One region of the Alkalihalobacterium alkalinitrilicum genome, then DNA from elsewhere that is predicted to be linked to it. Evidence: predicted binding sites of a transcription regulator. Region 1 holds the regulator's gene; each other region holds the start of a gene.

Region 1 (10,684 bases):
AACAGAACACAAACTTCTTTCTCTGGATCAATATCCACGCCATATTCTCTTTGATAAAACTCCGCAACCGCTTCTTTTAAAAAGCGATACCCTCGAAATGGTGGATATTTATGGTATTTAGGAAGATCGGCCGCTTCCTTCAAACTTTTTACAATATGATCAGGTGTTGGCTGATCTGGATTTCCTTGTCCTAAATTAATAATGTCTGCACCTTCTTTTACAAGTGCCCCTACTTTAGCGACGAGGCTCGCAAAATATTGCTTTGGAAGTCCCTTCATTGTCTGGTTCATCTGAAACTGTTTCATTATTTCAACCCCTACAATTCATCACTTTAATACAGTAAATCCATCGTATGATGTGTGATGGTTTTTGTCAATGGTCCACCTCTTCAAAGCTATAAGTACGGGTTTCAATGGTGCCAGGCAACCCAAAAAAAGACTGCATTCAGTGAATGCAGTCTAGCCATGATTTTCATTATCCGCCTGTTCTTGTTCTTTTAAACGTTGCTCTTCGAGGCGTTGTGCTTTACGATACGATATTCTTGAGATGACTATACTAATCTCATATAACAAGAATAATGGTAAAGTAACCATTAAATGGGAAATCAATTCAGGCGGTGTGATTAATCCCGCGATCACGAGAAGGATAAAGTAAGCTAACTTTCTAAATTTTGCAAGAAAGACTGGCGTTACGATTCCTAGCCGTGTTAAGAACATAATAACGACTGGCATTTGGAACAGGATCCCAAACGGAATGGTTAATTGAAAGAGAAAGGTAAAATACTCATTTATTCCATACATTTCATTTATTCCTAATTGTCCTGCTAACGCACCGACAAACTGAATGACGAACGGAAACAAAATGAAATAAGAAAATGAAATTCCCATCAGAAATAATATAAATGCAATTGGAATATAAGCTAACGTCACTCTTCTCTCAACTTCATGTAAACCAGGGCTAATAAATGCCCAAAGCTGATATAAAATGACTGGGAAAACAAGTAAAAATGCACTAAAAAATGCAAATGTCATATATACCTTGAGTGGGTCAATCGGCTTAAAGGCATTCATTGGAATATCTTGAGCAGTCGGTGCACTTTGAAGAAAGGTAATGATCGGCTTGGCTATAAATAATCCAATCACAAAGGCGATAATAAAAAAGACGAACACGATAATTAACCGTCTACGCAACTCGCCTATATGATCATACACAGACATGTCTTTCTGTTCCATGAATTACCCATCCTAACTATTTTTGTTTCTCATTTTTCTTGTTGTTATCGTCGTCTTCATCTGCTAATCCTTTAGTAGCATTCTTGAATTCACGTAATGTATTTCCTGCTGCTTTTCCTAATTCAGGCAACTTTTTCGGTCCGAAGATCAATAGGGCAACTAATGCTATTAAAATTAAACTACCTGGTCCTAATGGCATAACAAACACCTCCTTAAATTTAACTTTCTATATACTCTAACGAAATATCACTTATAGGCTTATCCTCTATTATAACGGATAATGCTTTAAAAAATAAATAAGTGCTTGAAGTTCTACTGATAGATCAATATGGTGAACCCTAACATTGTCTGGAACTGTTAATCTTGCTGGCGTAAAATTAAGAATGCCATTAATTCCTACAGAAACGAGTCGGTCAGCAATTTTTTGAGCAGAATGAGCGGGAACTGTTAATATAGCGACCGTCACGTCTGGATCTAATTGTTCTTCAAGCTGAGCTAAATTGTATATTCTAACCCCACCGATTTCTTGCCCAACCTTATCTTCGTCAACGTCGAAAGCCATCTCAATTTTTGTATTATTATTTTTAGCAAAATTGTAATTTAAAAACGCAGTACCAAGATTCCCGACCCCAATAAGGATGACCTTCGTTAACTCATCTTGATCTAACGTTTTCCGAAAAAAAGATAGCAAATAATTAACATTATATCCATACCCTTTTTTACCTAAAGCACCAAAGTAAGAAAAATCACGGCGAATCGTCGCCGAGTCTACTTTCACCGCTTCACTTAACTCTGACGATGATACTCTTTGCTTTCCCGAAGAATTAAGATTCTCTAAATACCGATAATATAAGGGCAATCGTTTCGCTGTTGCTTGTGGAATTTTGGGTTGTTCGAATTTCATAGATCGCCTCCAAGGTTTACACCATTTCAGGTTATTACAAATCATATTGTACACTATTTTTCTCTTCATGTAATTGTTTTCAGTCAGTGTTCATGAAGTTGTTGAATACCGTCTGATAAGGTAAACTTGATTTAATAGCACATAGGGAAATTTTATTCCGTTTAACGTAACAAATCAACAAATTCATTTCAACAGCGAGTTCTCCTCCTGAACTTTTTGAACAACCTTTTTATAGGTAGGAAGGATTTTATTTATGATCTTATTACAGTGTGTAAATTTAACCAAATCATTCGGCGTAGAGCCCATCTTGACAAATATAAAATTTGAAATACAGTCAAAACAACGAATTGCTCTTGTTGGTCGAAATGGGGCTGGGAAATCAACACTATTAAAAATTATTGCTGGTCAGACATCATTCGACTCAGGTGATTTGATTATTCCTAAAGATGTCAAACTCGGTTATCTTGCTCAAGATACAGGATTGGAGTCTGAACTGTTCATTTGGGATGAAATGTTAACGGTTTTTGCTGAACTTCAAAAAAAAGAACGGGCTCTTAGACGGCTCGAAGAACAAATGGCTGATCCAAGTCATGAACATTACGATAAAATCTTGCAAGAATACGATCAACTTCAAGTAACGTTTAAAGATGAAGGTGGCTATCAATACGAGGCCGATATCCGTTCCGTACTAGCTGGTTTGAACTTCGCAAACTTTGACTATGCTACGAAAATTTCTACACTCAGTGGTGGCCAAAAAACGCGTCTAGCTCTCGGAAAACTACTATTAACCAAGCCAGATTTACTTATTCTTGATGAGCCAACGAACCATCTTGATATTGAAACACTATCTTGGCTGGAACAATATTTAACAAATTACCCTGGAGCGGTTCTCATTGTCTCACATGATCGGTATTTCTTAGATAAAGTTGTCGATCACGTTTATGAATTATCAAGAACAAAAGCGACAAAGTTTAAAGGGAATTATAGTGACTACCTTGAAGAAAAAGCTCAGCGCTACGAACAAGAATTAAAACAATTTGAAAAGCAACAAGAAGAGATCGCGAAACTAGAAGACTTTGTTCGTCGTAATATCGCTAGAGCTTCTACGACCAAAAGAGCTCAAAGTCGTAGAAAATCACTAGAAAAAATGGAACGCCTAGGTAGACCTCAAGGAAATGAAAAAACAGCAAATTTCTTGTTCGGAATTGATAAACAAACAGGCAATGAAGTCTTAAAGGTACAAGCTCTTTCTGGTGGTTATAAAGATGTCCCATTATTTAAAGACATTAATTTCCAACTTAATCGTGGTGAAAGTGTAGCATTAATTGGTCCCAACGGAATTGGTAAATCAACTTTACTGAAAATCATTACTAAAGAATTGCAACCAATAACAGGAACCGTCTCCTATGGAAGTAACGTTGCTATAGGTTATTATGATCAAGAACAAGCAAAATTAACATCGAACAAACAAGTAATACACGAACTTTGGGATGAATTCCCGCTTATGCAAGAAAAAGAAATCCGAACAGTCTTAGGAAATTTCCTCTTTAGTGGTGATGATGTCTTAAAAATTGTTTCTGATTTAAGTGGAGGAGAAAAAGCGCGACTCGCCTTAGCAAAACTAATGTTAAAAAAAGCAAATTTCCTCATTCTCGATGAGCCGACCAATCACCTTGACCTAGACAGTAAGGAAGTTTTAGAGTCGGCGTTAATCGATTATCCTGGAACGATATTATTTGTTTCGCATGACAGATATTTCTTAAACCGAATGGCCACACGAATTATTGAACTAACACAACAACAGATCACTAATTATCTTGGAGATTATGACTATTACTTGCATAAAAAAGAAGAAGCTCGCCAATTACATGAATTGGCTGCATCTGAGCCATCAAATAGTGATGAACCAAAAAAGGATAAACAAAATTTCCAAATGGATAAAGAAGCAAAACGAAAAGAGAGACAACGACAGCGTCGTATTGAAGAAATTGAAACGACGGTCGACCAAATGGAAGCAGAAGTTGCTGAATGGGAAGAAGCCTTATGTAATCCAGATATTTATGAAGACCATGAAAAAGCTGCCACTCTTCAACAACAAATAGATACTCACAAAGAAAAGATAGAACAACTCTTAACCGAATGGGAGCAAATTCAAGAATAAATTGAAACTTCCACCAGTTAGGGTTTTCCTCTTCCCCCACCTAAGTTAGTTGTGGGGTTTTTCTATTAATTAAACGTTTATTTAATTAAGATAGGATAGTCAGTTAAGTTACAAGATGATAAAAGGAAGAAGCTTATGTAGCTTCTCCCTCTTTTTCTTCTAGTAACCAAAAATAACTGGTAGCCACAATCAAAAACATGGACGTTGCCGCTGCTACAACACCAGAGTCATTTAATAATAATAACGCAACGGATGTAACAAGCATTGTTTGCAATATGTCTTTTTCACGCTCATTTTTAATCCATTTTTTTTGTCTCCACAACATAATTCCCATTAAGATATAAGATGTGACAAACAGCTGAGTCCAATTGGAAAACTTAAATATCTTCCAATTCATTTGCAATTTTCTTGTGATTACGTCCAACATATAAGTTAGGTCGCCATTTAAAATCCTTTCAAAAGCATAGCCAATATGTGTCGGTTTTCCACTTAGCTGTAACAAATATAAAAGCATAAGTGAAAGAAGTGGAATCCCAATAAGAAGAATCGGTAACCACAACTTCCACTTTTTCATAATAAAACTATGCTTTACAGCAATAAATCCCCACGCAATAGCAGCTGATAACGTTGCTCCAGCGTTAGTACCTAGATGGCTGGCTCCCAACATATAAATTAAAAAAATAAAAAGAATGGTGACTACTAAGAAAAAGGTTTTCTTTGATGCCTTCCAAAAAGGAATTAATAATAGTAATCCCGAGATCATATAGACTCCCGCATATTCATTACCAATCCCGTAATACCTAGCTCCTATAATCGGATCATAACCTAAATAGGATCTTTGCATTAAAGGAGAACCCATCCACAAATCTAATGTGATTACTAGAAACTGTACTGTACCTAAAAGAACGAGCGGATATTTCGTAAACTTTAGAAGAAGCCATCCTAATAATATCGATAACAACGTTAATAACCAAAAGTAGTAACCACTATGAACATAAAGAAGCACTTTGGATAAAAAAAGATACCATATCGGTGAACTCACAGCTGCTAATAATAATACTTTTCCAATACTTAACCAGCGAGGATTTGTTCTTCTCCTCCACAACAAGATACCTACGCCAATGAGCATTAAAACTAATAACGTAATATAACTTGATAGGACGACGCTTCGAGTACTATAAATTTTAAATATCCAATTGATATTATTAATTATTTCATCATGTAAATCATCCGAACGCTCTATACGTTTTAGAGACGTTCCAGGTAAACTAGCTGGTATTTGAATGTCGTAAATCGAAAGAATCGTTGGTACGATATCGACATTGCTAATAACATGGCGTTGTTTAGTCGTTTGTGAATATAACTCTAATGAATTGAAGTGAGCAGCGTCCCAATAAAAAAAAGGACTTAGTTGTTTTTTTAATTTGTATGCTTCTGTATGCATCATCGGAGATACCAACATCACATGGCGATTTTCGTTATCCACAATCAATTGAATAAATTGTTCGAGTGAACGAAGTACATCCTCATAGTTATTCACAAAATGATCAGTAGTCATCTTGTTCTTTTCTGCATATAACCGATAAAAATCACCCCACTCGACTACAATAAATGACTGCTCACTGTTTTTTTCGATCGTTTCGATCTCCTCAAGTAAGCTGTTAGTATTCATTTTTAACCCATATGGGGCCTCTGGATCTACTTGTACCATTTCAGATAACTTCCCAGGCACTTCACCCTTCCGATCTACAGCAAACAATGATCCATAACGAACTCTTTCCTCAATATTTAAGTCACTTGTTCCAAGAACGTAACGATGTACCCCTTCTTGTTTTAGTGTTTCTCCCAAGATCCCAATTGGAGCCCGAAACGTTGTCTCATTGTTTTTCTCGACTAACTTATGGAAATACGGGTGAAGCAAACTATCTTGTGGATAGTTTCCTGTCCATTGTAAAAGGAGATCTTCTACCTTTCTTCCATCTATATGTTCTCCTCGTTCAAAACCATTCCAATTATCCACACCTACTCCACGTACACCCGTACTTAATGAGACCGTATTGTTCAAGTATGAATAACTCCCATCTGGTCGAACATTTAAGGCAGCCAAACCAGCATTTTTCCATAACTCCTCATCCCCATGCTCTACTAACCAATCTACTTCTTCAAAAGAAAAATCAGGGACAACGATGAGAACTAGTGACTGTTGTTGTTCATAACTTTTCGCATTAGTTGTGAATACAAAGAAGATTAACAAGCTAATAACAATTATCCAACTCTTTTTCACACACTCTCTCCTCACCTTTTGAACAAATTTTCTGACATATCCACACTACCCACAACGTTATACACAGGTAAACTACTGATTTTTCCTATTTTATGAAAGTTATCCCCATTATCCACATGTTTATCCACATAATTTTATAAACACTAAATATCCCTGTAAAATAAGTTATTCACTAACTTATCCACTTTATACACATTATTGTGGATAAGTGTTTTCCACAAACTAAACCACTTAACTTAAATAACATTTGCTCGTTCAAGCTGACTAAAACCAAAGGTAATTTTTTTAGCCCCTCTAAAAATGATTTCTTCTTAAGTAAAATAAAAAATCCCTTCTTTCAGCATAGACTGAAGAGATGGGATTTAAACTTCTATCATTTAGCCAAAGGACACCCTACAAAAACCATGCAAGTCTGGGTTAGAAACGGTCATCGGGTGCATAATTACTTTACTGAAATGTGCCAATAAAAAGAATGGAGGAAAATTCAAGTAGGTAAAAGGAACAGTCATTAATGCTGTAGCGGAAGTATTCATTCCTCGGTTTCTAGTTCAAGCCCTGGATTTCCATTCAATGCCCAACTTGAAAACTTACCTTTTTTCAACATTAAACTAGCAGCGGCACCAATCATCGCCGCATTATCTGTACATAGTGAAAGAGGCGGAATAACTAAATCAATTTCAGAATGGCCAAATTCACCCTCTAAGCGTTCGCGAAGCCCACGGTTAGCAGCAACTCCACCAGCTAATAATAGTTGTTTAACTTCGTATTCTTCTGTTGCCCTTTTTGTTTTTGTGACTAATACGTCAATAACACTCTCTTGGAAACTTGCTGCTAAATTAGCAGGTTCAATCGTTTCTCCTCTTTGTTTTGCATTATGAAGTGTATTTATGACAGCTGACTTTAAACCACTAAAACTAAACTCATATGAATGAGGCTCTAACCAAGCTCGCGGTAAATCAATTGTTGCTTCACCAGCATGAGCAAGCTTGTCAATATGAGGGCCTCCTGGATAAGGCAAGTTTAACGTTCGGGCTACCTTATCATACGCTTCTCCTACCGCATCATCTCTCGTTTCACCAATGACCTTAAAAGAGCCGTGCTCTTTCATATAAATGAGTTCTGTATGTCCTCCAGATACAACTAATGCTAGTAATGGAAATTCCATTTCTTTTACTAATCGGTTTGCATAAATATGACCTGCGATATGATGAACGCCGATCAAAGGTAGATCGTGGGCAAACGCAAGTGCTTTTGCTGCATTTACGCCCATTAGTAAAGCACCAACAAGCCCAGGGCCTTCTGTCACCGCTATAGCATCTAACTGTGAAAAAGTTACACCAGCTTCTTCCATTGCAGCTTCAAATATATATGTCATCTTTTCAACGTGGTGGCGAGACGCTATTTCTGGTACAACCCCACCAAACCGCTTGTGACTTTCAATTTGCGACGAAACGACATTTGAAAGTATCTCCACTCCATTTTTAATTACAGCTGCTGACGTTTCATCACAGCTCGTCTCAATTGCTAATATTAATTCATCCTTCATTTTTCAACACCGCCCACATGACTAATGCATCCTCTAAATTGTCAGTATAATAGTTCTTTCTAATCCCACCTGACATAAACCCTAACTTTTCATATAATCCTTTTGCCGCTTGATTTGATACTCGAACTTCTAGTGTCATTTTTATTGCTCCATACATTTTCGCCAGTTCCATTACATATAAAAGTAACGTTTCTCCGTACTTGTTCCCCCGATATTGAGAAAGAATAGCAATATTTGTAATATGTGCTTCGTCCATTACCAGCCAGACGCCACAATAACCGATAATTACTCCTTCCAATTCCATAACGACATAATGAGCAAACTGATTACTCGATAGTTCATTATAAAAGGCGGTTCGACTCCAAGGTACCGTGAAAGCATCCTTTTCAACAATGAGAACCTGTTCGAGGTCATTCACTGTCATAAACCGTATGATAGGCTCTGTCATTTTATCTCACCTTTATTTTGAGCCTCTAACCATTTCACCTCAGCTTCAGCTAGTTGTAAATATTGGGGAACCATTTCATGAGTATTGGGCTGGGGCTCTTTAGTTAATCCGAGTAGCGCTAATTCTGATGGTCTAGGGTTTTGCATTGAAACATAAGGAAACACCGCGCGGTTTCCGAGTGCTGCTTTAATAGCTTCTTCGTGTAACGCTAGGTCGTTACTTAAAAACAAAATGCGTTCTTGTAAATTTTTTAGTGTTTCGAGCCAGTCCTTAAGAAGAACAAGCCGATCTTCTTCTTGGACCTGAACATCTTGATGAACTGCTTTATATAAACCTGTATAAACTTGACCACGACGAGCATCAAAAAAGGGACAAATATATCCATTAAAAAATCGACCGTTTTGCGCTAGTACTTCAAGGCTAGATACTCCTACAATCGGTATATTTAATGTCCACGCTAATGTTTTAGCCGTTGTAACACCAATTCGAACTCCAGTATACGACCCTGGTCCGTGAGCAACAATGACTCGTTGAAGATCGCTTGGTTTAAAGCCAACTTCGTTCATTAATTGAGATATGGCAGGCATCAGACGGACCGAGTGATTTTTCTTTAAATTAGTGATCATTTCACCAACCACTTTTTCGCCATCTACGATGGCGACACCCATCACTAAGTTTGTTGTATCTATCGCAATTGCTTTCATTTATAATAACTCCTTACACAGTGAAATAAACCGCTCACCTTTAGGACGCAATTCAAATGTTCTTTTATCGTTTCCATTATGATAAATATAAATATCAAGGCGTTCCTCTGGTAACATCTCCTCAATTCTACTCGCCCATTCAACGACTGTTACACCTTCACCTTCAAAATATTCATCAAAACCGAGATCTTCTTCACTATCTTCTAGACGATAAACATCCATATGGTACAACGGTATACTTCCTTTATATTCTTTAATTATCGTAAACGTAGGGCTATTAATAACACGTTGGACGCCTAAACCTTTACCGATTCCTTTTGTAAAACTTGTTTTTCCAGCCCCTAAATCTCCTTCTAACGTAATGACATCACCAGCCATTAACTGTTGCGCTAACTGTTCTCCAAATTTATATGTATCATCAGGAGATTGACTTATAAATGTATATTTCTCCATAAATTCACCTATCTACTTGAAATGATTGTAGCCTTCCTTCTTTAATTCAACCAAATTTTCATCTGTTTGTAAAAAGACTTGTGGTTTACCTTCGATGACTTTTCCAACTACACTTGCTGTAATGCCTTCATCTATTAGCTGCTTCTGTACTTTCACCCATTCTACTTCTGCTATCGTACCAATAAGTTGAAAGTCTTCGCCACCAAATAGAGCCCATTCTAAGTGCTTTTCTATAGGCACAGCATCAATAAATGGACTCATTGGAATTTTATTTTTTTCAATAACCAATGATACACCACTTGCTTCTGCTATTTCATTGGCTTCACTCGCTAAGCCATCACTTATATCATTTAAAGAGAGTCTACAATTAGAACGTGCTAAAACACGGCCCGCTTTCACTTGTGGTTCGGGCATTTGGTGAGCTTGTAGCAACTCTTTCTCAGCTACTGTAAATAGACCATCACGCGTTTTTTGAAACAAAAAATGTAATCCAGCTGCCGATGAACCAACATGACCTGTTATAAAAACAACGTCACCAGGTTTTGCCTTATTCCGAAGTAAACGTCGCCCTTTTTCAACTTTGCCAATAACGGTTACCGAAATAACAAGTTTATCGTTCGTAGAAACAGTATCTCCACCAATTAAATCCATTTCATACTGAACCGCGAGCTTTTTCATACCTTCATATAAGTCAAACAGTTCTTTTTCATCCCATTTTTTAGGAATAGCAATAGAAACTAAATAAAATAACGGGATACCTCCCATTGCAGCAATATCACTTATATTTACCGCTAACGCCTTGTATCCAATATGAAAAGAAGACATGGTATCACTTCTGAAATGAATATCTTCTACCATAGTATCGACACAGATTACTTCATCATAATCCCCATCAATCCGATATAATGCAGCATCATCACCTATTCCACAGATTAACTCTTGCTGGTTTAAT
Region 2 (10,684 bases), 1.6 Mb from region 1:
GTTTGCGACCAAACCCAGGTATATGAATACCGTTATTCGTTTGGATCGGCCCAAATGGATTTCCAGCTGCATTTTCTAGATTTAATTGACTCATGACTCGCATTCTTCTACGGCAAGATGGACAATAATCAGCTAAATACGATCCATCTTTCAGTTGTAAATCAAATGCTTGTGCTCCTAAAATGTCTTTTACATCATCAATTTGATCGTCACTACTATAAGACGTGCCACATTTTTTACATGGTCGAGTATCAACTTGAAGCTGTTCTTGGTAATTCATTGGTACAGCTGCCGCTAATGGACGAATTGGTAAATGAAACAGCTTTCCGAATGGGAAGTAGACGAGAAAGATGACGACTGTTACTTGATGAATAAGTGTTAAATATTGGTGCATATAGCCACCCATAAATTTATAAGAAAGCGTTAAAACCAATCCAGATACTGTTACAGCTAACAGCATATATAATGGAAACAAATCAAATTCAAATCGTTGTCCTACTTGTACGTTTTTGTCTTTTGCTCGACGGATCATCATCATTACGACCCCAGCTAGTACCATTAATGCAGTAATATTTAAGCCGTTGTAAACAAGTTCCGCAAATAGTCCATTTGCTGCCATTTGTAGCGTTGGTATCCCAAAGACAACGATTTGATACGTTTCAGGATCAACGAGACTAAAGTGCACCCATCCGAACGTTAGTCCGAAGGTGATCCCAAAGGAACCGATACAGCCCCAAGCTACAAGCCAGTGTTGAATTCCACGATAAATTCCGCGCTTAAAGATAAACTTTTGAAAAATAATATTATCCACTAATGTTTTTGCTATTGCTTTTACGTTACGTTTCTGTCTTTTTCTTGTTTTTAAATTTTTGATCGTGCGTTTAATGACTTGGTGTGTTGCTGGACGGATCACCCATGAGCAAATTCTTACAGTCAATCCAATTGCAAATACGAACGACGAAATGAGATATCCGAAAAGCATCATATCTACGTGCGTAAACTGTTTCGTCCCTATCCACATCGTAAAAATTAATACTAAGACAACAATAAAAGCATACATGCTTGTTTTTGAATAAAAGGATCTTTCCAATTGGTTCATCCTAGTCACTCCCCCTGTGCTAAATCACAATTTGTTTTGTTAAATTTATTGTAGAGGCTACGCGATTTTGACACTGTGAATTTTTTCACACGAGGATAGAAAATATCGTGACAAAATAATGGCAGAAAGATTTCAGCTCGCCTTTTTTTAGTAAAAGGCTTGTATTTACTAGGGGCAAAGCATGATAGGAAGAAGATGTGAACTTTGTGACACATTTGATGAAATGATTAATGAAAATCCTAACTATTACTGCCAGTTGTTACGGGATAAAAAAGAGCCTCAATCAAAGATTGAAACTCTTGGAGCATGCCACACAGGCCTATTGAACCAATGCTGCAGGAATATAATCACAACTTGGATCACTTTCCAAGTAATCGCCATGCACCGCTAAGGCACGTGCCCTAGAGCCTCCACATATCTCTTTGTATTCACAAAGTCCGCATTTTCCTTTTAATAAAGATTTATCACGTAACTCTTTCATAACAGATGAATTCTGGTAAATATCTAGCAATGACTGCTCGCGGACATTGCCACATTTTACTGGTAAAAAACCGCTCGGGTATACATCCCCAATATGACTAATGAAGACAAAACCATCTCCATCATTTACGCCTTTTGGGGCTCGTCCAAGAACATCGACATGTTTGACTGGTTTTTTAATGCCGTTAGGGTCACTTCCTGAATGTTGTATATTGCCTTGGGGGCCAGCCCCTTTTTGATTTTGAAAAAATACCCTACGATAATGAGGGGCTTCTGTCGCTTTAACGTGATATGGCATTTTTTCTTGAACAGTTACTAACCACTTCATCACTTCTTCATGTTGCTTTGGTGTCAGCATGTCTTTTTGCTGTGCTCGTCCTGTCGGAATTAAGAAAAATAAGCTCCAAAGGACTGCGCCCATTTCTTTTACTTTTTCACTAATTCGTTCTAAATCATCAATATTATAATTCGAGACCGTTGTATTAATTTGAATAGGAATGTTCAATTCTTTTAAATAAGAAATTCCTTTCATCGTACGGTCAAAAGAACCGTTGATGCCTCTAAAGTAATCATGGATTTCAGCATTCGATCCATCTAAACTAAATGCCCACCTCGATAACCCGACGTTTTTTGCTTGCTCAACAGCCGCTTGTGTTACTTTAGGTGTTGCACTCGGCGTCATTGACACCGCTAATTTTTTTTCATTAATCGCATATTGAGCTAATTTAAATAAATCAGGTCGCATAAGAGGGTCTCCGCCTGTAAATACAAACAGTGGGTTATTCATCTCAGCGATTTGATCGATTACTTTTTTTCCCTCATCAAAAGATAGCTGTCTAGGGTCCGCTTGATATTGTGCTTCTGCGCGACAGTGAAGACATCTTAATGCACATGCTCTTGTGACTTCCCATATAACGATGAAAGGAAATTGATCGTAAGTCAGTTTCTTCTCTAGTGTATTCATAGCGAATCTACTCCTTCTCCAGCAAAATAATGCTTCTACTTACACTATAAGAGAATTAATGACATTTGACTGTGAACTCCATCACAATGTTTCAACAGTTTATTAATTACCTGATCACTTATTCTTTTAGTTTAAAATGGTTAATTTTTTCTTGTAGTCTATCTGCCATCGACGTTAGTTGACTAGATGCTGCTCTTACTTCTTGCATGGCTGCTGTTTGTTGTTCGGTCGAGTCAGCAACAAAATTTGTATGGTCAGCGTGACGCTCAGATATGGCGACGATCATTTTTGTTAATTCTACAATTTTGCGAATTTCACCATTCATTTCTTTCAGCCTTTGACTAATTGAATACACATCACTCGTAATTTCATTAATCGTATCTGCAATGTCATGGAATGATGATCCTGCTTGGTTCATTACATAAATCCCATCAGTAACTGCCTTGTCTCCTTCTGAAGAGGTTTTAACAGCTGCTGTTGTTTCTTGTTGAATTTGGGAAATCAAATGACTAATTTCTTTCGTTGCAGATGATGATTGTTCTGCTAGTTTCCGTACTTCATCCGCAACAACGGCAAATCCTTTTCCATGATCACCTGCTCTTGCGGCCTCAATCGCTGCATTTAAAGCGAGTAAGTTCGTTTGATCGGCAATAGCGGTAATCATGGAGATGATTTCGTTAATTTGTTCTGATTTTTGATCCAGGCCGTTCATTGTTTTTTTCATAGAAACTGAGTTTTGTTTTATCATTTCCATTTGCTCAATGGCACGTTTAATAACTTCATCACCTGTACCTGCTTTTTGATTTGCAAGCGTGGAAACTTCTGTGGTGCTATTCATTCGTTCGAGTACTTTTTGCATATCATTTGATATATCAGTAACTACTTCATTAATATGATTTGATTTACGAACTTGTTGTTGAGAATCCTCTTGAATGCTTTTTATTCGTTCTGTGTTTTGTTCGGTAGCCATCGTTACGTGCTCGGCTTGATCAAATAACTGTTCGGACGTTCCTGCCACCTGCTGTGAACTTTTAGAAACATCCCCTACAATTTCTTTTAACTGATCGACCATATTATTAAAGTCATTCGCCAATTCACCAATTTCATCATTTCGCTTTGTCGTTAATCTCGGTGCTGTTAAATCTCCTTGGGCAATTTTTCTTGCGTATATAATAAAGTTGGAAATAGGTTTCATCGTTCTACCAACAAACCAAATCGTGACTGCTGTCGAAATGAGTACGGGAATAATTCCAAAAAGAATCCCGCCTTTTACCATATCCCACGTTCTTTCATGAACGATGCTCGCATCAAAATCAATGGCACTGATCGCAATCATTTCCTTACTCGGGTCATGATCTTTAAATATTGGTGCATAACCTGTTAAACGTTTCATTCCGCCATATTCATAAATATCAGAATAATGCGGATGCCCCATCGATTTCATCATATTTAAAGCTTCTTCATCTAAAAAAAACATATCTCCTGCTTGAAAACCTTGCGCCTGCATATTGACATCAGCGACTAAGATTTGCCCTTCAAGCGATAAAATATATTGCGTTTCAAAAATATCTTTATGATCGACAGTCCAACTAATCAATTGTCCTATTTCATCAGACTTTGAAAAGTCTCCTTGAGCGATTTCTTCAATTTCACTTGGATTTAAAAGACCTGTCGTGATGTTTGCACATCCATACAATTCAATCGCTGCTGCTTCTTTTACCTTTTCATAAATAATACGATAGTTAGAAATAGAAATAATTGTCATTGAAATAAATATTGTAGTAAAAATAATTAACCCTAGTTTTACTGTTACGCCATTTTTTCTCTTCATCTTATCACCCTCTAATTCTAGTTACTTTTAATAGGATTGTAATCGTTATTCGGACTTTTGGTTGTGAGAAAAGTCACATCCTAATTAGCCAAATGGTAATAAAATAAAATCGTACCTCATGTACATCAAAAATTAGGAGTGAAAAAAGATGATTACTGGAAATGTAATTGCTGTTACTAGTGGTAAAGGTGGAGTGGGAAAATCAACGGTTTCGGTTAATCTAGCTCTTGCTTTAACGCGCTTAAATAAAAGAGTGGCTATCATAGATTTAGATATTTATGGATTTAGTGTGCCGAAAATGTTAAACATTACAGATCGACCGAAAACAATTAATAACAAAATTATTCCTGTTGGTTCTCATGGATTAAGTGTCATGTCGACAGGTTTTATGGTTCGAGGAAACAACCCGATAGTTTGGAGGGGACCAATGCTCGGACGAATGGTTGAACACTTTTTCAAAGATGTAATTTGGGGACAACTAGACTATGTTATTTTAGATATGCCACCAGGAACGGGAGACGTTGCTCTAGATCTCAACCACTTACTCCCTAACTGTAAGGAAATTATCGTTACGACACCACATCCGACCGCTACACATGTAGCCGAACGCGCTGGAACAATGGCTCAAAATACAAACCATGAAATTTTAGGCGTTATTGAAAATATGTCCTATTTCTCGCCTCCAATTGAAAATGCTGAAAAATACTATCTTTTTGGCAAAGGTGGCGGCAACACGTTAGCAAAAACATTGGATACAACCGTACTAGCATCACTTCCAATGTCCATTCCAAACGAAAATGGCGAAGTCCCTACGATTTATGATGAAACATCTAATTTATTTATTCACTACAATGACTTAGCTTGTAAAGTTGAAGAATTAACGGTAACTAAAGCTAGTGTGAATTAGCCATATGAAAACAAGAAACTTTATAAGAAAAAAGCCGCTCTTAAGGAAAAAAAGTAGCGGCTTCTTTCTATGTTTTATTACCATATATGTTGTATTTCTGGGGGAAGTGTCCCTAGTATTTTTTTCCAAGTTGTGACTTTCTTTTTTTAATATTAAAGCAATGTATGCTTTAAGACCTCTTATACTATTAATTACAAAAAATGAGGCTGTCCCAATAAAAGAGTCAGCCTCCTAACTTAATCTAACAATACTATGAGGAATTAACGTAAAGTTCCCATAGTGAATAAGGAGGCCACTGAAAAAGTACCTGAAATAATAAAAGATATAGCACCTCAATTATTTGAGAGTGCTATATCTTTTTTGCTGTATAATTAAAATATCAAATTTGAGTGGGTGGATACGATGATTCAACATCAACAAGTAAACTTAAGTCCTTATATGGCGATTTATGACATAGTAGTACCGAAGGATAATGTTTTAAGAAAAATCAATGACTTAGTCGATTTTTCTTTTGTATATGAAGAATTAGTAGATAAATATTGCCTAGATAATGGACGTAATGCGATCCATCCTATTCGCATGTTCAAATACTTATTATTAAAATGTATCCACAACGTATCAGATATTGATATTGTCGAACGCTCAAAATATGATATGTCATTCAAATATTTTTTAGATATGGCGCCAGAAGATCCAGTGATTGATCCAAGTTCCTTAACGAAGTTTCGAAAACTGCGATTAAAGGATGTAAATTTATTAGACATGCTAATCAATAAAACTGTTGAGATCGCAATCGAAAAAGAAATTATAAAAAGTAAATCTATCATTGTAGATGCTACCCATACTAAGTCTCGTTACAACCAAAAATCAGCTAAAGAAGTGCTGATTGATCGCTCTAAAAATCTAAGAAAGACCATTTATCAAATAGATGAAACAATGAAAAGTAAATTCCCAACCAAAACAACATCAGATGTATTAGAAGATCAAATTGAGTATTGTGAAAAGCTAATTAAAGTCATTGAAAAAGAAGAGACTATCTGTGAATTCCCCAAGGTGAAAGAAACATTAAACCTACTTAAAGAAACGATAGCTGATGATATTGAACATCTACAATTATCCAAAGATGAAGATGCTAAAACAGGACATAAAACATCGGACTCAGCATTTTTTGGTTATAAAACACACATTTCCTTAAGTGAAGAAAGAATTATTACTGCAGCAGTTATCACAACAGGAGAAAAGAATGACGGAAAGCAACTAGAAACCTTAATTGAAAAAAGTATGGAAGCAGGTATGGAAGTTGATACTGTGATTGGTGATGCAGCTTATTCGGAAAAAGGAAATATTGAATATACAAAAACAAACGAAATGAAGTTAGTAGCTAAACTCAACCCTGTTGTCACTCAAGGTAATCGAAAAAAAGAAGATGAATTTGAGTTTAATAAAGATGCTGGTATGTATGTTTGTAAGGCTGGACACATGGCTATCAGGAAAGCACGAACTGGAAAAAAAGGTGTAGCGAAAAACCAAAAACACACATATTACTTTGATATAGAAAAATGTAAGGTGTGTCCATTAAAAGATGGCTGTTATAAGGAAGGAGCAAAAGCCAAAACATATTCTGTTACAATTAAATCGGATGTACACACAGAACAAATAGCTTTTCAAGAAAGTGATTACTTTAAAGAAAAATCCTCAGAGCGTTATAAAATAGAAGCAAAAAATAGTGAATTAAAACACCGGCACGGGTATGATGTAGCGTCATCTTCGGGTCTCGTTGGCATGGAGATTCAGGGAGCCATGGCTATGTTTACGGTGAATTTGAAAAGAATTCTGAAGTTAATTGGATAACTATAGTATGGGATTGACTTAAATTATAAGCAAAAAGAGACACCCTTATCCATTTAATGGATATAGGAACGTCTCTTTTTTGTGTGTTTATTCTTTCATCTTGAAAAACGGAAGTTTTTCAGTGGCCTCTGAATAAGTTAGGGGACTTTACTGATTGTCAGTGTAATAAAATGAAGTGAATTCATTAAGAGTCTTATTGTCGGCTAAACAAGGACAGACATTTATCCACCAATAGCCGACATTACTCTTGTCGTTGGGGTTCCTTGTTGATACAGCGATTGCCCCATTTCATGGTTTTTCGGTTTTAAGAACAAAGCTCGCTTGTAGGCTTCAATTAACTCATCTTTGTCATAAGCAATCTGTTTGACTGGTACTTCTGACTCCCAAAATAAGCACGACTTCAAATGACCATCTGCGGTTAACCGTAGTCGATTGCACGAAGTACAAAATTCATTTGAAATCGGATGGATCAAGCCGAAACTTCCTTTAGCATTTTGAAAAGAATAAACGCGAGCGGGCCCTGCCATTTGTTGGCGCTTATGTTCAACATAGTCACCGATCGTTCGAGCCACATCTTCTACGATCGATAAAGATTGATATTGATTAGACCATTCGGATTGTTGGTCACCAATAGGCATATATTCAATAAATCGAATTTGTACGTTTTCTTTCATTGTCCATCGTAAAAACGTTTCGATTTCATCAACATTATAATCTTTTAATAACACAACGTTTAACTTAATCGGCTGAAAGTTATACTCGATTGCTGCTTGAATACCTTCTAATACGTTCTGTAGTTTTCCATTTCTAGTAATCCTCGTGTATTTTTCTTCATTTAGAGTATCTAAACTGATATTCATTCGATTTAAGCCTGCTTTTTTTAACTCATGAGCGTATTTTGCTAAAAACACTCCATTTGTCGTTAACGCAATATCTTCTATTCCATCAATTTGCTTGAGTTTCCCTATTAATTGTGGAAGTCCTTTACGAACGAGTGGTTCTCCCCCAGTGATACAAATTTTTTTTATTCCTAAATCGGCACCCACCTGAACTATATTGATAATTTCATCATCTGTTAACAAACGATGAAAGCTCGTACAATCATGGCTACCATTTGGAACACAATAATGACAAAGGAGATTGCATCGATCTGTTACCGAAATCCGCAAATAATCATGTTTTCGTTCAAAACGATCGACTAAATTCATTACCACCACATCCTTTAGACTTACTATATCAAATAAATATTTTTCGTTCTGTGATGAATCTCACTTAAAAATGCTTTGACATAGATTTGACACAAATTTTGATGCTACGACAATAAAAAACATATAAAACTATTAAAGTACAAAAAAACTAGTGCAAATTATCTGATAGTAGTATATAATATTAAACACATCAATACTTCAACGCTTTTGGGTGTTAAAGTAAGAATTACATCAATTAAACTACTATACATACAATTTATACAGAATTTAGGGGGCAGTTAAGATGAAAAAGAAAACGTTACTAACAACGATCATGTCTTCCGTTGTTTGCCTTATTGGGCTAACAGCTTGTGGCGGGTCAGACAGTGCATCACAAGAAGCACCTGAAACAAACGAGACTAGTGAGGTAGATATTAGTGCTGAAACTGAAACTGGTGAAGTCATTTCATTGAAAGTCGGACATATTGCACCACCTGGTGAAGCTTATGCATTAGGTTTTGAAGCTTATGCAGAAGCTGTTGAGGAAGCTACAGACGGTCAAGTTCAGTTTGAAATTTTTGGTAATGGGGCCTTAGGGGGCGAAAGAGAATTATTAGAAGGCGTTCAATTAGGAACACTTGATATGAGTGTTATCACTACAGGAGTCGTAAGTAACTTTGTTCCTGATGTAACTGCCATTGAATTCCCGTTTTTATTTAGAGACCTAGACCATGTATATAAAACGTTAGATGGAGATATCGGTCAAGAAATTTTAGAAAAGATGTCAGAAGCAGGGTTAAAAGGAATTGCATTTTGGGAAAATGGCCAACGTCATTTAGCTAATAATGTAAAACCAATAAAATCTCCTGAAGATTTAAAAGGATTAAAGATGCGTACAATTGAAAGTGAACTTCTACTCGATACGTATAGCACGTTAGGAACGAATGCGACACCGATGGCATTCCCAGAAGTTTATGGTGGCTTGCAACAAGGCGTAATTGATGGTTCAGATTTTTCATATGGTGTAATCTGGAGTACAAATGTTTACGAGCAAACGAAATATTTTTCTGAAGCAGGACTGTATTACGCATCTGCCACACTCTTAATGAATGAAGAACTATACCAGACATTACCTGAGGACATTCGTGAAGTGATTATTAATTTAGGTAAAGAGTTTGCTCAAATTCAACGTGACATTTCTCAAGGCTTAGAGGCAGAACAAAAGCAAAATTTATTGGATAACGGTGTGGAAATTATCGATAGCGAAGATCTTAATTTAGACGCTTTCCGTGAACTTGTCCAACCTGTTTATGAAAAACACGCTGAAAAATATGGAGCTTATATTGAAAGAATTCAAGCGGTCGAGTAATCATACAAGGTACTTCTAAATCCTTTCAAACTTATCTACTACATACAACAGGGACCTCGTCTACATTCGAGGTCCCTGTTGTATATTATCAATTGTAGACATTATTTTTCAATTCCGAGTATTTGCTTTGCTCGTTCCACCGTTTCTTCATCTGGTGGGTCGACGTGTGAGAGAGGATATTCTAATCCTAGCTGCTCCCACTTATATACCCCCATTTGATGGTAGGGTAATATTTCTATTTTTTCAACATTCGATAACGACTTAATAAAGGAAGCTAGATTCCTTAAATCGTCTTCGTTGTCTGTCTTACCAGGAACAAGTACATGTCTTATCCAAACAGGTTGTCGTTTTTCAGCTAATAATTCAGCAAAATGTAAAATATGAGTGTTTGGTACTGATGTTAATTGTTTGTGTTTTTCATTATCAATCTGTTTCAGATCTAGTAAAAATAAATCAGTATACTTTAATAATTCATCTAAAGTCTGCAAAAATGCTTGGCTTTTTGAAAAACATCCTGCAGATGTATCAATGGTCGTATGAAGTCCTAACTGTTTACAACGTTTAAATAATGCAATCAAAAAATCCATTTGTAAAAGTGGTTCTCCTCCACTAACCGTAACACCGCCGTTTGAACGTTTTAAATACGGAATATATGTTTCAATGTCACGGATGAGGTCTTCTACGTAAACTGGCTCACCTTTTTTCTGTTCCCACGTATCAGGATTATGACAAAATTGACAGCGTAATAAGCATCCTTGCATGAATATAACATATCGAATACCAGGGCCGTCTACCATACCTGATGTCTCAACTGAATGTACGTAACCCTTCATATAATACAAAGCCCCTTTTTGAATAGTGCCAGGCACCTTTAGCGGACTAAAGAAGCCTGGCACTTTAATTAATTTAATACTGGTTGTTTCGCTCCGATTGAGTCATGGAACGTACGATTTATAACATCTAACTGTTGTTCTTTCGTTAATTTAATAAAGTTTA
Region 3 (10,684 bases), 330 kb from region 1:
CAAGCACCACCCATTAATTCATATATAGGAGCATTATAAAATTTCCCCTTAATATCCCAAAGTGCTTGATCAATGCCGGCGATAGCACTCATAAGAATGGGCCCCCCACGGTAAAATCCCCCACGATACAACATATTCCATATATCTTCAATTCTTAGGGGGTCTTTACCAATTAATAACCCACCCATTTCTTCCACTGCTGCTTTAACCGTTGCTGCTTTTCCCTCTATAACGGGTTCGCCCCATCCAACTATTCCATCATCCGTTTCAACCTGGATAGGCTACACTTAGTTGGACAATAAAAATAAGGGCTAGTAGAATAATACAGAAAGAGTGAGGAGCGAATCTACTATGTCCCAAAAAAGAAGAACGTTTACCACAGAATTCAAGAAGCAAGTGGTTGCTTTATATGAAGGTGGAAAAAGTCGTCAAGATATTGTCCGTGAATATGTTAACTCCGTCTGCTTTAGACAGGTGGATTACTCAGTTTCAACAGTCTGGTTCCTTCAAAGAGAAAGACAATCGAAGTCCAGAGGAACAAGAATTGATTGAGTTAAGAAAAAGAAATAAACAGCTAGAAATGGAAGTCGATATTTTAAAGCAAGCCGCGCTGATCATGGGGCGAAAATAGAAGTCATTGAGAAAAATCGGCACTTCTATTCGGTATCAGCAATGTGCAAAGTCCTACAAATAGCTCGAAGCACCTTTTATTATGAAACAGAAGTAGCTGCTCAAAAAGAAAAGGAAAAGGCTACAGAAGAACAAGAATTAAAAGAAAAAATACTAAAAATCTTTAATGAAAACCGTAAAGTATATGGAACTCGTAAAATAAAACGAGAGCTTTTAAAAGCGGGTCACAAGGTTTCCAGACGTCGCATAGGAAGGTTGATGAAAGAGCTCGGAATCCAATCGAAGTATGCACAACCTTCCTACAAACCAATGAGCTCTCAGCCAAATGAAGAATCCGTTCGAAACATATTAGATCAGGAATTCCAAGTGAATGAAGAAATGTCCGTACTGGTTAGTGATTTAACGTACGTCAAAGTAGGACATTATTGGAGCTACGTCTGTTTTTTAATTGATTTATATAATAGAGAAATAGTTGGTTATAGCGTTGGAAAACGCAAAGACGCAGCTTTAGTTCAACGCGCCTTCGCAACGGTTAATCGGCCATTAGAGAATGTAAAACTCTTTCATACAGATCGCGGATCTGAGTTTAAAAACGTAGCTATTGATGAATTATTAAGTGAAAATGAGATTGAACGTTCATTGAGCGATAAAGGAAACCCTTATGATAATGCAGTGGCAGAAGCGACATTTAAGATTCTAAAAACAGAACTAATTCATGGGGAGCAGTTCCATTCCCTTAACCACCTAGAACTTGAACTGTTTGATTATATCAATTGGTACAATAACATCCGTTCGCACAGTGCCCTGGGGTATCAAAGTCCAGCAAGTTATCGAAACTTAGCCCCTAAAAAAATTGTTTGATTTAGTGTTGACATACCAACCTTTAAAAAGCACCAGCGTGGGGGTACAATAAAACACTCTAAGCTTTTAATTTTCACTTAACTTCCTCCTATATAACGGTATTAGAGTATTCTACAGATTTTTTGTAATAATTGGTATAACCTATTAAATAGGTTAACCCCCACCAATGTGTTATTATGCATCCCATAACATAAAGTAACTTTTTCATAAAAATTACTGCTTCCTTGTCCGTTAAAAACTATATAAATGGTCACCTAAACAGGTAAGCATTTCTATTATTAAAACAGATCTCACGACACTTGGTTACTAGAAATTCCACCATTCAAGATTTAATTTAAGCTTTGTATATAGTAAATAGGAAATTAATCTATTTCTATCTCTATTATTCTGCCTGTCATTACATCAACATCTACTTCATACTTGATTCCTAATGGTGTTAAGATTTCAACCTCATAAACCAAAAATCCATTTTCCATGTCTAACTCCACCTCAACAACTAGACCTGGTACATGTTGCAATGCAATCTGAATTGCCTCTTCTATTGATATTCTGCGATACCATAAAAGATTATGACCACCCCAATTATTGTTATGCCAGTATACATTCGGGTTGATCCAGTTGTTATATTTCATGATACATTCTCCTTACCTTACCCATTGATTTTAATACCCTTTTCTATTTTATTCATTCACTAATAAGGGGTACCTTGATTTTGAGTAATGACTATGTTGGTTAACCGCCTATTTTTTTAAACAAAATAAAGGACCAGAAAAGCTCTGATCCTTTGATACTTCATTTGAAACCCTTACTATATTAACAACAACTACTAGCACCTAATAACACTAATCCAGCGCCCTCTTGAGGTTCTTCTACATCTATTGTTAATTCTTCTGATGCAGTAATCGCTGGATCCATTGCAACTTTAATGTTATTAATCGTTTTTACATGATCCGATTCTTGTGGTGTATCCAAAGAAATTGCGAATTGTGGTCCACAACACCCAGCAACTGCGTATAATCGAATGCCTTCTGCCCCATTTTGATTTAACACATTTTGTAACAATTCTTTCGCTTTATCGGTGATTTTCATTGATTTCTCCTCCTACACAATTTTCGATTTAATAACTGAGCTCTTTTAGCTTTTCATACCCTAGCTTTTCTTCCTGAAGCCAAGGAATAATCGCGCATTTCTCAGACAGTCTGTCATTCGCCTCATAAATCCAATGCTTTTCTGAAGCGGCTTTCCCACTCAGCACAGGATCTGTCGTATGCGTTGCATATAAACTTTGATTAATCACCCACCAGGTCGGTTGAATGTCTGCTCGTCTTAGATCATCTTGTAATCGAGAGGCTTCCAATACAGGTGTAGCTTCGGCCAAAGTCACAATTACTACCGCTGTTTCTTTAGCATTTCGGATTTGCGGAAGTAGTTTTTTTACACTTTCAGGGACTTCTCCTGTAGCTCTAGCAATTTCTTGACTATACGACTGAGCCGCATCTAATAATAACAACGTATGTCCTGTAGGAGCTGTATCAATGACCACCACTTCGTTTTCTGATTTGGCTACCACTTCAGCAAACGCTCGGAATACTGCAATCTCCTCTGTACAAGGTGAATTTAAATCTTCCTCTAAATATGCCAAACCATCTTGATCTAACTCTTTTCCAGCGTTTGCTAAAACATCCGCCTTATATTTTTCTACTTCTTCTTTTGGGTTAATGCGACTTATCGTTAAGTTTTGATTGAGCTGATCATTTTGGAATTGGTAATCTAAGTGAGCAGCTGGATCTGTCGTCGTCAAATGCACGCGATGTCCTTTTTCTACTAATCCAACTGCAATCGCCGATGCAACCGTTGTTTTCCCTACGCCACCTTTCCCCATTGTAAAGATCAGCTTCTTGTTCGTAGATGAAAAATCATCAATAACGTCATTTAATCTTGGAAGCTTGTTAATTTCATGATCACTTATGAACTCTGGTGCTGGTATCTCGTTTGGTTGGAAAAGATAGCGTAGATTTTCCACTCCAGTTAAGGAGTATGAAACAAATGGCAAAGAATAACTGACCGTCTGTTTTAAATGAATCGGTATTTGTTTTAAGGCATCTCTTTGTCGACGGTAAAACGCAGAAGACACTTCATCATCCTCTTTATAATGTTGAAGGAGTCCATTAACGATTAGGATTTGATTGTTAATATCGATCTCTTTCAGTTCTTCTGATGCTCGATCCGCTTCTAAAAGGGATGAAACGTCAGGTCTAGTTATAAGGGTTAATGTCGTTTGGCTAGGATCTGAAAGAACTTCTACTGTTTGCGAATAAAGATTCTTTTTATCCGCTAACCCCGATAAAGGTCCTAAGCATGAAGCTCCGTGTGTGCTTTCTTCTAAAAATCCATTCCAAGCGGTTGGAAGCTGTAATAAACGTAACGTATGCCCTGTTGGTGCTGTATCAAAAATAATGTGATCAAATTGAGATACAATATCAGCATTCGTAAGCAAACTGCTAAATTCATCAAAAGCGGCAATTTCTACGGAGCAAGCTCCTGATAATTGCTCTTCCATAGTAGCGACTACAGAATCAGGAAGTTTCCCCCGATATGGACCTACGATTTTTTCACGATAAGTCGCGGCAGAGCTCTCAGGATCTAAGTTACTGGCAAATAAATTCTCAACATTCGGAACGGGTTTTGGTGAATTCGTTAATTCTATATTAAAAACATCTTGTAAATTAGAAGCTGGGTCTGTGCTAATTAATAACACTTTCATGCCATTATCCGCTAATGCAACAGCTGTCGCACAAGCTGTTGAGGTTTTTCCAACGCCACCTTTTCCAGTCAAAAAAAGAAATGGTGTATTTATGACCTTTAAGGGATTGAAAGGTTGAAACATGAATTTCCCTTCTTTCTTATTTCAAAGTATTTAAATCAATTGAAAGACGCACTTTTGGTTTTTCCATTAAGTCCTCAGGTTTTACCTCGAACCATTCTGCAAGTTCTCCATTTGTTGGGTAGCTTCCTACTTTTACAAGCTGATCGTTTACTAAAATAGCCGGTAAAGCATCTGGACCTTTTTCATGTAAGACACGGTTGACTTCTTCATTTTCTGCAAATAGGTCTGGATCATTGGTTAATTGGTAGCGTCTGATCTTAAACCCTTTTTTCTCTAATGAATAGACAGCTGATGCTACTCGTGTTAATTCAGGATCCACGCTAGGACCACATACACCCGTAGAACAACACATTGCAGGATCAAAAATTTCAACTTTTTTCATCTTCAAGCCCCCATCTTTAAAATTTTATCCCGTATCGACTAGCAGTAATACCCCCACTTCAAGACTTCGAAGGATCAAAGAAGGATAAGTGGGGATAATGCCAGTAACAACTAAATGAACACAGATTAAATGCGCCACATCGTTGATCTCATCTAACCATCAGTGGGGAAAGAGAAAAACCCACACTGATATCGATCATTTACCTGTTTCACTAAAGTGTTTAATTCTGTCACCAATTTCATCACGAACACGCTGGAAAAACGCCCACTTTTCTTCATCGGTTCCTTCAGCCTTAGCTGGATCATCAAATCCCCAATGTTCTCTTTTTACATGAGATGGTGTTATCGGACATTTGTCAGCTGCATCACCACATAACGTAACAACTAAATCCGCATTATTTAAAATATTAGGGTCAATAATATCTGACGTTTGATTGGTAATGTCAATTTCAGCTTCGTTCATCGCTTTAACAGCATTCGGGTTTAAGCCATGTGCTTCAATTCCAGCACTATAAACGTTCCACTCATCGCCTAAGTATTTCTTTGCCCACCCTTCTGCCATTTGGCTTCTGCAAGAATTTCCTGTACATAAAAAATAAATTGTTTTTTTACTCATTTTTATATCTCCTTTTTCGGAAAGAGGAACGTGGTTTCGGAACGAGTTTCCTTCTACGAAGTTCCTATCACGCCACCTTCAATAGTTTTATATAATTTATATTTATCCTTTATTAACAGTAATCTATTTCGTATTTTTACTTAGCCAATTTCGCATCTGGGAACCAATGTCTTGTTTTGTTTGCTACTTTTACTAAGTAAAGCATTAACGGAACCTCAACGAGAACCCCTACTACGGTAACTAATGTTGCCCCTGAGTTGAGCCCAAATAATGCAATGGCCACCGCAACAGCTAGTTCAAAGAAATTACTCGTTCCAATCATCGCAGCAGGTGCAGCAACGCTATGTTCAAGCCGCCATCTTTTCGCCCAAAAATAGGCGATCACAAAAATAAAAAACGTTTGAATAATTAACGGTACAGCAATCAAACCGATATGAAATGGATTATTTAAAATTACTTCACCTTGGAAAGAGAAAATAATGATTAAAGTTAGTAATAGTCCAACAATCGTAAACTTTCCAGCACGCTTCAAATACACTTGTTCAAACCATTCTTTTCCTTTACTTTTAATTAATAAAACACGAGAAATGTAACCCGCAGCTAACGGTACCACAATAAATAAAACGACGGATAAAATGACCGTTTCATACGGTACCACAACGTTATTAATCCGCAGTAAAAACATCACAATCGGACCATATGCAAAAATTAAAATTAAATCATTTACAGATACTTGAATAAGAGTATAACTCGCATCGCCTTTCGTTAAATAACTCCAAACAAATACCATCGCTGTACAAGGAGCAGCTCCTAATAACACAGCGCCTGCAATATACTCAGTCGCAAGCTCCCCTGAAATAAATGGGGAAAAAATAATTTTAAAAAAGAGCCATGCAAAGAAAAACATTGTAAACGGCTTGATCACCCAGTTAACGACTAGCGTTACAACTAACCCTTTTGGCTTTTTTCCCGCATTCACAATACTGTTGAAATCAATTTGTACCATCATTGGATAAATCATTAACCAAATTAAAATAGCCACTGGAATGGAAACTTGCGCATATTCAAATCGGCTTAATGTTTCGGGAACGGCTGGTAACCACTGCCCGATAGCAAGACCAACAATAATACATAGGGCAACCCAAACGGTTAAATACCGCTCGAAGAAACCAATACCTTTCTTTACATCACTTTCGCTTTCTTTACTCAATTTCTCTCACTCTCCTTAGATTAATGAAGTATTTTATTATTATTCACACGTTATTCGTAAACCTTGCTCTTCTAATTCTTGTAATTTAAAGTCTTGGTTAGGAAGATGTTGAAGCAGGCTTTGAACCAATAGATAATAGCTACTATCTTTGTTTAATGAATAAATAATCCACTGTCCCCTACGCATTTCTCGAACGACTCCTAAGTCTTTCAACTTACGAACATGTTGACTAATCGCAGGTTGGCTAATTTTAAAAATTTCCACAAACTCACAAACACAACAATCATTTGAATCCAAAATTTTTACCATGGTCAATCGTGTTTTATCACCGAGTAACTTTAAAATGGTGGCCGCTTTTTCTATTTCAACCGTTGTTTCTTGCATGAAGTCACCTCCAGAAATTCAAAATATATAAGTATGTACTTATATAATACTTTGCTTATATTCTATTTCCAACTGTCTCAATGTAAAGATTTTGTAAAGGAATAGATATTTATCCTGTTTATTTACAAGCAGCTACCTATTATTACCCTTAAGTACTTTTCAATAAAAAAGCGTCTTACTCATTCTCACACCTACTATTCTAATTTAAATCATTCTCCAGTTACGGATTTAAAGGATATTTCTCATAGAAAAAAAACACAACTATTTCAATTTTTTTAAAAGTTATTCTCCTACATGTGATTAATATCACTACATTGAAATGAACTCCTTGTTATTCTTACAGTATCGAAAAACATTATTAGTTATGTAGTAACCATTTAATTAGTGAAAAAAAGTTACTGGAAAATACAATATCTTTTACTGGAGGATCTAACTATGAGTATGTTTTGTTATCAATGTCAGGAAACAGCAAAAGGAACAGGTTGTACAATCGTTGGAGTATGTGGAAAGAAAGATAATCTTGCGAATATGCAAGACTTGCTCATCTATACAGCCAAAGGCACTTCAATTGTAAACAATGTGGCACGAGAGTTAGGGGTAAATTTAAAAGAAACAGATAAATATATCGTTACATCTCTTTTCATGACGATTACAAATGCAAACTGGAATCAAGAAGACTTTTTTAATCATATAAGAAAAGGGTTAAGTCTTCGTGAAACAACCAAAACGGCGATTGAAAAGGCGGGTCACAAGGTTGAAAATACGAGTGACTTTGTCACTTGGTTTGCTGAAACCAATAATGATTTGGAAATCAAATCAGCTAGTCAAGAAGTGAGTATCCTAGCAACAAGAGATGAAGACATTCGTTCGTTAAGAGAGCTTATCGTTTATGGTTTAAAAGGTTTAGCGGCTTATTTAGAACATGCGAATCACTTAGGATATCAAAAAGATGATCTTTATGCTTTTATGCAAAAGGCACTTGCTGATGTAACAAATGACGACCTATCAATTGATGAGTTAGTCGGTCTCGCAATGGAATGCGGTAAATATGGTGTCCATGCGATGGAACTATTGGATACAGCCAATACAACAACATACGGTAATCCTGAAATTACCAAAGTAAACATTGGGGTTCGTACTAATCCAGGCATTTTAATTAGTGGCCATGACCTAAAAGACATGGAACAACTACTAGCACAAACAGAAGGAACTGGAGTGGACGTTTATACGCATAGTGAAATGTTGCCAGCTAACTATTACCCAGCATTTAATAAGTATAGCCACTTTGTCGGAAACTACGGGAATGCATGGTGGGAGCAAACACGTGAATTTGAAAGTTTTAACGGCCCAATCTTGATGACGACCAACTGTATTGTACCACCGAAAGCATCATATAAGGATCGTATGTATACAACAGGAGCAACAGGTGTTGAAGGTGTCGTGCATATTGAAAAAAATGAAGACGGATTAAAAGATTTCTCTGCGATCATCGAGCATGCGAAAAAGTGTGAGGCTCCAATCGAAATTGAAAATGGTGAAATCATTGGTGGATTTGCACACGATCAAGTTTTAAAACTGGCTGACAATGTTGTTGAAGCTGTTAAGAATGGCGATATTAAACAATTTTTTGTCATGGCAGGATGTGATGGAAGACATAAAAGCAGAGAGTATTATAAAAATTTTGCAGAAGAGTTACCAAAAGAAACCGTTATTTTGACAGCTGGCTGTGCGAAATATCGTTATAACAAATTAGATTTAGGGGATATCAATGGTATCCCAAGGGTTCTAGACGCAGGACAATGTAACGATTCTTATTCATTAGTTATGATTGCATTGAAGTTAAAGGAAGCGTTTGGTTTAGAGAGTGTAAATGATCTACCATTATCATATAACATTGCATGGTATGAGCAAAAAGCGGTAATTGTCTTCTTATCTCTATTGTACCTTGATGTAAAAAACATCCATGTTGGTCCAACGTTACCAGCATTCTTATCTGAAAATGTAAAAAATATGTTGATCGAAAAATTCAACATTGGCGGTATCACAAACACGACAGACGATATCAAGATGTTCATGAATGAAGTCGTTCCAGCTGGCTAATTAAGCACAAATTGAAAGAATACTCAGTAGAGAGGATTCCATGTAATCGAAAATCGGTTACTCGGAATCCTTTTTGCTGCAACTAATAATGCTTCAATTATTGAAAAATACTATTCTTAATACCAAAGAGTCATATTGATAACCATTGTCAATTAAAAGTCCAAAAGTTAATTTTTAAAGAATAAATAGCCTGTTCAGAAATTATCTTAATTAAAGTGGGAGATAATAATTTGTAGAATTTGCTTTTCTCTTAGTGGCAGAACTGTTTATACAATAGTAACTTCTTTGCTAGATCTTCAAGTGATGTATTTACTAGCTGCCTTTGCAACCTTTTTTCGATCATTGTAAAGTCCAATTATGAATCCTAGGTTAAAGCATTTATAATCCTTTAGGTCTAAAATTCTCCTTGGAAAATAAACATTCAAACTTATCACTTGACAAAAAGCATCTATTAGTTGATAATTGTTATCGAATTAGAATTATTATAGATAAGTAAAATTATTCTATAATGAATTCTGTAAAAAATATTTTTAGATATTATAGGAGGAAGATTAATATGTCATTAATTGGAACAGAAGTAAAACCATTCAGTGCAAAAGCTTTTAAAAACGGTGAGTTTATCGATGTAACGAACGAAAGCCTTAAAGGTCAATGGAGCATTTTCTGCTTTTATCCGGCAGATTTCACATTCGTTTGCCCAACTGAGCTTGAAGATTTACAAAACGAATACGCAACGCTAAAGGAACTTGGAGTTGAAGTATATTCCGTTTCAACAGATACTCATTTCACACATAAAGGATGGCATGACAGCTCAGAAACAATTGGAAAAATTACTTACGCAATGATTGGTGACCCTTCACAAACAGTCACTCGTAACTTTGAAGTTCTAGACGAAGAGTCTGGTCTTGCTGACCGTGGTACGTTCATCATTGACCCAGACGGTGTTATCCAAGCTGTTGAAATCAACGCTGGTGGTATCGGTCGTGATGCAAGTATCCTAGTTAACAAAGTTAAGGCCGCACAATATGTTCGTAACAATCCAGGTGAAGTTTGCCCAGCTAAATGGCAAGAAGGTGGAGAAACACTTAAGCCAAGCCTTGACCTAGTAGGTAAAATCTAAGGAGTGCGATAAATGGTACTTGATGCTGAAATTAAGTCACAGTTAAATCAATACCTGCAACTAATGGAAGGCGATATTCTGCTTAAAGTTAGTTTAGGTTCCGGTAATGTTTCAAATGAGATGGAAGCGTTAGTCAATGAACTAACTTCTATGTCAAATAAAATCAGTGTCCGAAAAACTGAATTAACAAGAACACCAAGCTTCAGCGTCAACCGTGTAGGCCAAGAAACTGGCGTCACATTTGCAGGTGTTCCTTTAGGACATGAATTTACTTCATTAGTGCTAGCCCTACTCCAAGTTAGTGGAAGAGCGCCTAAAGTTGATCAAAGCGTCATTGAGCAAGTGAAAAACATTAGCGGTGAATACCACTTTGAAACATATGTCAGCCTTAGCTGCCATAACTGCCCTGACGTTGTACAAGCTCTTAACATGATGAGTGTACTCAACCCTGGCATCACTCACACTATGATTGATGGGGCAGTATTTAAAGATGAA

Evidence for each region. Region 1 encodes Rex, which represses fermentation and respiration genes when NADH is low (regulators of the CRP and FNR family bind a similar motif). Its sites were predicted from a motif close to TTGTGAAATATTTCACAA; they were not measured.
Region 2: BK574_RS08685 (TIGR04053 family radical SAM/SPASM domain-containing protein) is a predicted target of Rex. The motif match lies at 2,613-2,630, and genes of this name have one in related genera.
Region 3: hcp (hydroxylamine reductase) is a predicted target of Rex. The motif match lies at 7,264-7,281, and genes of this name have one in related genera.

What each region holds. Positions count from the first base shown of each region.
Region 1 covers NZ_KV917368.1:3,458,773-3,469,456, forward strand. The annotation lists gene BK574_RS16655 (pyridoxal phosphate-dependent aminotransferase) at 1-305, opposite strand, end outside; gene tatC (twin-arginine translocase subunit TatC) at 459-1,232, opposite strand; gene BK574_RS16665 (twin-arginine translocase TatA/TatE family subunit) at 1,249-1,431, opposite strand; gene BK574_RS16670 (redox-sensing transcriptional repressor Rex) at 1,501-2,136, opposite strand; gene BK574_RS16675 (ABC-F family ATP-binding cassette domain-containing protein) at 2,390-4,297, shown strand; gene BK574_RS16680 (hypothetical protein) at 4,431-6,581, opposite strand; gene tsaD (tRNA (adenosine(37)-N6)-threonylcarbamoyltransferase complex transferase subunit TsaD) at 7,111-8,127, opposite strand; gene rimI (ribosomal protein S18-alanine N-acetyltransferase) at 8,117-8,575, opposite strand; gene tsaB (tRNA (adenosine(37)-N6)-threonylcarbamoyltransferase complex dimerization subunit type 1 TsaB) at 8,572-9,279, opposite strand; gene tsaE (tRNA (adenosine(37)-N6)-threonylcarbamoyltransferase complex ATPase subunit type 1 TsaE) at 9,280-9,732, opposite strand; gene thiL (thiamine-phosphate kinase) at 9,745-10,684, opposite strand, start outside.
Region 2 covers NZ_KV917368.1:1,873,437-1,884,120, forward strand. The annotation lists gene BK574_RS08680 (MFS transporter) at 1-1,099, opposite strand, end outside; gene BK574_RS08685 (TIGR04053 family radical SAM/SPASM domain-containing protein) at 1,419-2,543, opposite strand; gene BK574_RS08690 (methyl-accepting chemotaxis protein) at 2,662-4,374, opposite strand; gene BK574_RS08695 (P-loop NTPase) at 4,523-5,281, shown strand; gene BK574_RS08700 (IS1182 family transposase) at 5,684-7,132, shown strand; gene moaA (GTP 3',8-cyclase MoaA) at 7,354-8,340, opposite strand; gene dctP (TRAP transporter substrate-binding protein DctP) at 8,624-9,688, shown strand; gene pflA (pyruvate formate-lyase-activating protein) at 9,790-10,521, opposite strand; gene pflB (formate C-acetyltransferase) at 10,590-10,684, opposite strand, start outside.
Region 3 covers NZ_KV917368.1:3,124,582-3,135,265, forward strand. The annotation lists partial or broken gene dgoD (galactonate dehydratase) at 1-278, opposite strand, end outside; partial or broken gene BK574_RS15055 (IS3 family transposase) at 352-1,491, shown strand; gene BK574_RS15060 (PepSY domain-containing protein) at 1,854-2,123, opposite strand; gene BK574_RS15065 (adhesin) at 2,305-2,580, opposite strand; gene arsA (arsenical pump-driving ATPase) at 2,609-4,378, opposite strand; gene arsD (arsenite efflux transporter metallochaperone ArsD) at 4,395-4,760, opposite strand; gene arsC (arsenate reductase (thioredoxin)) at 4,956-5,375, opposite strand; gene arsB (ACR3 family arsenite efflux transporter) at 5,512-6,585, opposite strand; gene BK574_RS15090 (ArsR/SmtB family transcription factor) at 6,625-6,969, opposite strand; gene hcp (hydroxylamine reductase) at 7,411-9,069, shown strand; gene ahpC (alkyl hydroperoxide reductase subunit C) at 9,626-10,189, shown strand; gene ahpF (alkyl hydroperoxide reductase subunit F) at 10,202-10,684, shown strand, end outside.